2 regions of the Butyrivibrio sp. AD3002 genome follow, and region 1 is predicted to be linked to the other one. Evidence: riboswitches for the same ligand, from Rfam matches in the RefSeq annotation. Region 1 holds a riboswitch; the other holds the start of a gene.
What was found. A riboswitch is a leader RNA that binds a small molecule or an ion and turns the genes downstream of it on or off. The one in region 1 is predicted to bind FMN.
Positions count from the first base shown of each region.

Region 2: it holds a riboswitch for FMN, as region 1 does, so the genes downstream of both, G596_RS0115050 (ECF transporter S component) here and G596_RS22800 (ECF transporter S component) in region 1, are expected to answer to the same signal.

Region 1 is NZ_ATVV01000034.1:30,923-34,100, reverse strand. Features, by position in the region: gene tsaB (tRNA (adenosine(37)-N6)-threonylcarbamoyltransferase complex dimerization subunit type 1 TsaB) at 1-600, opposite strand, end outside; gene tsaE (tRNA (adenosine(37)-N6)-threonylcarbamoyltransferase complex ATPase subunit type 1 TsaE) at 604-1,044, opposite strand; FMN riboswitch at 1,139-1,268, shown strand; gene G596_RS22800 (ECF transporter S component) at 1,345-2,112, shown strand; gene G596_RS0117720 (HD-GYP domain-containing protein) at 2,250-3,178, shown strand, end outside.
Region 2 is NZ_ATVV01000023.1:57,486-60,663, forward strand. Features, by position in the region: gene G596_RS0115035 (ParA family protein) at 1-133, opposite strand, end outside; gene G596_RS0115040 (DUF6465 family protein) at 149-403, opposite strand; gene G596_RS0115045 (creatininase family protein) at 495-1,304, opposite strand; gene G596_RS0115050 (ECF transporter S component) at 1,304-1,948, opposite strand; FMN riboswitch at 2,135-2,253, opposite strand; gene G596_RS23990 (SpoIIE family protein phosphatase) at 2,317-3,178, opposite strand, start outside.

The DNA of each region.
Region 1 (3,178 bases):
CCTGTTCATATGGGCAGGTGCAAGAATGTAATTTACCTTGAGCAGCTCTTCAAGCTTATCTCTGTATACCGGGATTCCGTCGCCGAGAAGTATAACTGTTTTTCCTATATTATTGAGCTCCTCGGCAATATCATTTATCGACATTGCTGACTGAGCTTTTATCGTCTTCATAGAGAAAAAGATTTCCCGATGTTTCTCGTTTTCTTTTTCCGGAACAAATGTATAAACTCCGGTATATACCTGGTTACGCCTTGCATCCATCATGGGGCAGATCACATATTCACTGCCATAAAACTGATACGCCATCGCATCCAGCGTAGGTACTGCAACCATTGGCTTATTCATCGCTAGGCACAGGCCTTTTGCGGTAGCACATCCGATTCGAAGTCCCGTAAAAGATCCTGGTCCTGCCGAAACCGCAACTGCATCTATCGTATTAAAATCCAGTGATATTCTGTTTTTTATCTGTTCCATCATCGGGAGTAAAAGTTCGGAATGCGTGATTTTGTGCTGAATAGAAAACTCAGACAGCAGTCTGTCGTCCTCTGTAACGGCAACCGTGCAAACGAGTCCCGATGTATCCAGTGCCAATATTTTCATCTTTTATCTGTTATCTATCGTATCCAGCGTTATGCGGCGATAGTCCGTTCCTTTCTTAAGGTCTTTCTCTATGCGGATTTCCATATATTTTTCCGGAAGTATTTCTTCTATAAGATTGGCCCATTCTATAAAGCATAGTCCCTGTCCGTAAAAGTAGTCCTCGTAGCCTATTTCATCCATCTCACTGACGTCACCGATTCTGTATACATCAAAATGGTAAAAGGGAATTCTTCCCTCGTCATACACCTGAAGGATTGTGAAAGTAGGACTGTTAACCGGTCCCTCTATTCCTAAACCGGCCGCAACTCCCTGTGTTAATACGGTTTTACCCACGCCAAGATCCCCGATCAGGGTATAAACTGATCCGGGTTCAGCGGTCTCTCCTATACGCTTTCCGAATGCGAAGGTCTCCTCCGCGGAATATGTTTCTAAAATTGTACTCATATAATCAGAATATTCCAGCGTCACAAAAAAAGCAAGTCACAGCAAAAAAGGTATTGACGACAGTTTTAGCTGTTATATAATGATTCTTGATAAAAATAATCTTCGGGGCAGGGTGTAATTCCCTACCGGCGGTGACTGATTTTCAGAAGTCCGCGAACCGCTACGGCGGCCGATTTGGTGAAATTCCAAAACCGACAGTATAGTCTGGATGATAGAAGATGGCGTTTTTTATTTTCAAAACATCAAATCGCACATTATCTAGTCATTATCCTCCCCGATAAAATCAGGAGGAAAAACACCATGAACAACAACTTATTTACTTCCGTAATGGAAAACACGATGATTGTAGCAGTCTTTATACTGCTGATTGTGGCTATGTTTGTCGCTGCCAGAATTGCAGAGACCTACGTTGCAAAGAAGAACGGGGACGTAAATCCGGGGATGACCACAAGAAAAATGGTTATAATCGGCATATTCTCAGCAATATCTGCTGTTCTTATGCTTTTTGAGATTCCGATGCCATTCGCACCGAGTTTTTACAAGCTTGATCTTTCAGATTTACCCGCAGTAATCGGCGGATTTGCATTTGGTCCCATGACCGGAGTTATGATTGAGTTTATTAAGATCCTTCTTAATCTTATTCTTAACGGAACTCAGACAGCTTTCATCGGAGAGCTTGCAAACTTTATCGTTGGATGCAGCTATGTACTTCCCGCTTCCATCATTTATATTTTCAAGAAGAACCGTCAGATTGCCATGATCTCCTGCCTTACAGCAACCATGATCATCACTCTCGTCGGAAGCTCACTCAACGCATTCTATCTGCTTCCTGCTTTTGCAAAGCTTTACGGAATGCCATTGGATGCTCTTATCGGAATGGGGACAGCAATCAATCCCGCAATAAACAATATGTTTACCTTCATCCTTTTTGCTGTAGCTCCCATCAATCTCTTAAAGGGTTCCGTAATCAGTGGGATCACTCTTCTTGTATACAAGAAGCTCAGCCCTGTGATCAAAAACGCTTCTCTTACAGCATCCGAAAAGCGTGCTGCTGAATCGGAAATCTAAATAGAATATATTTTTATATATTGTTTATCATTTTTTTATAGCATGAAAATAGCGCCTTTATTGACTTTTAGCCATGTGAACCATAAGATTAATTTGTATCTTTGTTCACTAAAAAATGTCAATGAGGCGCTTTCTTGATGAAACGGTTGATTACTAAAAAACTAGTTCCCGGCATGGTTTTGTCGGACAACGTATACGCACATGATAACAACCAGCTTGTATTGCCCAAGGGAACTGTTTTGGATAATCAGGCTATAACAAAGCTGTCCTTCTATTCTATTTTGAACGTTCTGGTGGAAGATCCTCCGGAAAACCTTATGCCGGCTAATGACAACAAGGAATCCTATGCCTCGAGGCTTCGTCAGACTGCAGAATTCAAGGAGTTCAAGAGAGATTTTGAGAACTGTGCGTCCAAATTTAAAGCCGGTATTGAAGTCCTCATAAACGATAAAGAGCACTTTGATGTGGACTCCATGATATCGCCCATATATGATCTCGTCCACAAGGGAAACAGTTCCTCTAATCTTTTTGATATGCTGCATAGCCTGCGATCTTATGATGATGCCACTTATGTTCACTGCATTAGTGTTGCTATGATATGCAATATCCTGGGGCAATGGCTTAAGATGAGCGATGACGATATTCTGATTCTCACTGAAGCAGGACTACTTCATGATATTGGTAAGCTCCTTATTCCCAACGAAATCATTACCAAGCCCGCAGATCTTACTACAGCTGAGTATACCGTAGTGCAGACGCATCCGGCCCAGGGTTATGTTATTTTAACTGACCTCAATCTTAGCGACCATGTAAAAAATGCAGCCCTCATGCACCACGAGCGCTGCGACGGAACCGGTTATCCCGCTCATCTCAAGGGTCCTCAGATTGATTTCTTTGCAAAATGTGTATCAATAGCTGATGTATATGATGCGATGACATCGGCCAGAGTTTACAGAGATCCTCTGTGTCCTTTCATCGCAATCGAAATGTTTGAATCTGAAGGTCTGCAGAAATATGATACAAATGCCATTATGACCTTCCTGCAGAATATAGTTAACACCTATCT
Region 2 (3,178 bases), on a different contig from region 1:
TACTGTTGCACTGAGGATCAGCGTCTATCAAAAGTGTCTTTGCTTTTCTTCCAAGAATTCCCGCAAGATTGGTTGCAGTAGTACTTTTACCGATGCCGCCCTTCTGATTGGCAACCACGAATATAGTAGACATTTTTCATCCCCTCCCTCAGAAATCAACGCAGCCGTTTACATTACCGTTAACAACATAGAAAACCTTGTGCTCCTCAGGCTTTATATAGACATCGATTTTCTGAAAATCCGCTTCCGATACTCCATGAGAAAGCGCATCCTCTTTGATTTTCTTTAAAATGTCATCGGTAGTGCGGTCACTGTTTTGATACTGAACGACGATGTTTTTCTGAGCAGTGGCAAAACTTCCGGTTGCTTCAAGTGCTCTCTTAACACTGCTTTGTCTGGCCATTTTTCATATCCCCCTTTGCAAGTCATTAGAAACTACAAAGATTATTTTATCAAATCCTTTGCCCTCTGACCACTTAGAAGAGGTTGTTTTTTCAGCAGGTCACCATAAATTTCATTATTTCCTTTATTCCGTTTGCGGCATCCCTCGCACTAACCTCAAGAATGATCTCACCTTTTTGGGCTGTCGCACCGCTGGGATCTCCGCCTATACCGATAGGCTTTCCTTCATCGGTGATGAAGTCCTCCCCCATCCAGGGAAGAGATGTGCTTCCGAAAAATGCAAGCTTTGCACCTTTTCCCGAGATTGAATAATGCCCCGTGCTTGAAGTCGTAAGGTCCACAAGGCTCTCATCCCTTGCCATCACCATGGCGGTTTCCATTTCTCCTCCGTGAAAATCGGCTTCATTTCCCGGAGTTATTGTCTTCTTTACTTCCGGATCCGAGAAAGAACCCGATGAAATCAAGTAGACATATATCCCAAGATCACGCCTTATCTGACGACTGACTATCTCTGCTGTTGCGCGGTTCCCTCCGTGGCAGATGAGAAGAGCTATATGCTTAAAGCCATGCCTTGTCAGGCACTCTGCTATGTCATACAAAACACTGTAGTAAGTCTGCGGTTTGAAAGATATCGAACCGCAAAAAGAAAGGTGTTCAACACTGTATCCCACAGGAATTGTCGGAAAGAAAAGAACCGATCCCGAAAGGACTTCATCGCTTTTATCCAAAGAGAGCTTCCCCATTATTCTCTTTTTCATCTCATCCGCAATGATCGTATCGGTGCCAAGAGGCGCCTGGTTTCCATGCTGTTCCAGTGCGCCGAGCGGTACCACTACGAGAGTCTTTTCTTTATCCACCTGCTCCATCTGCAGCCTTGAAAGATTTTGGTATTCCTGTATCATCAAGCTGCCTCCTGCACCTGTTCATTATCTGATCTGAGTCCCCTTGCTGAAGGAACAGCTGCGAGAAGTCTGTCATATACTGCGTAGCCTATGAGACTGTTGATTGCCAGTTTTACTACATTGAAAGGTATTGTCGCATAGATGATAAATGTCTGAAGGTTCTGGATTCTTGCATTTACTCCACCGACCATTTTTACGACATCATCAAGAGATACTCCCATCGCTTTTGCATATAAAGGAAGTGAAATGCAGGCATTTAAGAAGCATGCTGCACCGGTTCTTATAACAACACTGACTATAAGTGCTACCATAGCGGCCTTTCTTGTCTGTCCCATCTTCTTATAAACAATCCAGGTGGGAATTATGAAAAGAATGATGGCCATAAGGTTTACAAGCTCTCCGACATACATTGAGTTAGTTCCCGTGAGAAGTAGCTTTACTACAAGCTTGATGATCTCAACCAGTGCGCCTTCCGCAGGTCCCATAAGGAAAAGAGCGATGATTGCAGGCACGTCGCTAAAGTCAAACTTATAGAACGGCGGCATCATCGGCACCGAGATCTCCAGTGACATGAGTACGCCTGCAAGTGCTGCGAGCATTCCTGTTAATACGATTTGCTTTGTTGTGAATTTGTTTTTGAACATTTGATTGTTCCTCCCCGTGTTCTTTAGATTTTTGAACCGAAGGATTCCCGAGGAATAACAGCCATATCCGCATTTTTATGCGCCTGAATCACGAAGAAAAATCGTGAAACAAAAAAGGCGAAACCTGCATGGGGGCTTCGCCTTAATACGCGCACAATAAAACAGCAAAATAACAGCTATTATAATGCATTACTTCTACCATCCAGACTTTACTGTCGGTTTTGGAATTTCACCAAATCAGTCGCTTTCGCGAGTCGCGGACTGTCACCGCCGGTCGGGAATTACACCCTGCCCCGAAGAATTATTCGATTTTCTTTTTATACCTTATCAAAACACCTATGTATCGTCAATAGGAAAAACAGCGCTTTTCAGGCTTTTCCTCTATAGATGAAGCTCAGCATCGTAATGTCGTCAAACTGCGGTGCTTCTCCTACAAATTCATCAATCTCCTTTTTAACCGCCGGCAAAAGCTCTGTCGGTGACGCATCCGGATTTCGGTTCAGCGCATCAATAAGCCTCTGCTCTCCGAACAGTTCCAGATTGGCATCCGTTGCTTCCGTAACCCCATCCGTGTAGACAAACAGCCTGTCTCCGGGATCGAGATGGAACTCGCTCTGACGGAATTTAAGTCCTTCCATAGTGGCAACAGCCGGTGAATGTTTTGTCTTTATGAGTTCGTAGGAACCATTGCCTCTCCTAAACGCCGGATACTCATGACCTGCGTTGGCCTCGAGCGCATCACCTGTAGTAAGATCAATAACCACTGCCCATACTGTTACGAAGAGCTCAGCGTCATTTCCCTCGCAAAGCTGATTATTAACATTATATAGTGCCTCGCCCGGCTCTTCTCCCATCTGGAGGCGGTTCTTTATAAGTGTCTTTGCAATAACCATGAAAAGTGATGCCGGGACACCTTTTCCGGAAACATCTGCAATTACAAGAGCAATATGATTTTCATCCACCAGGAAAAAGTCGTAGAAATCACCGCCTACCTCTTTCGCAGGTGTCATGGTCGCATAAATATCAAGCTCTTTTCTGTCGGGGAACGGAGGAAAAATCTTGGGAAGCATATCCGCCTGGATCTGACTTGCAATGCTCAAATCCGCATCAATTCTCTCTTTTTCCGCGGTGACCTTCTGAAGATTAACCATGTAATCTTCAAGTTCCGTAATCATCTCTCCAAAGCTCTTTGCAAGCATACCAATCTCATCCATGATTTTCACATGAGAC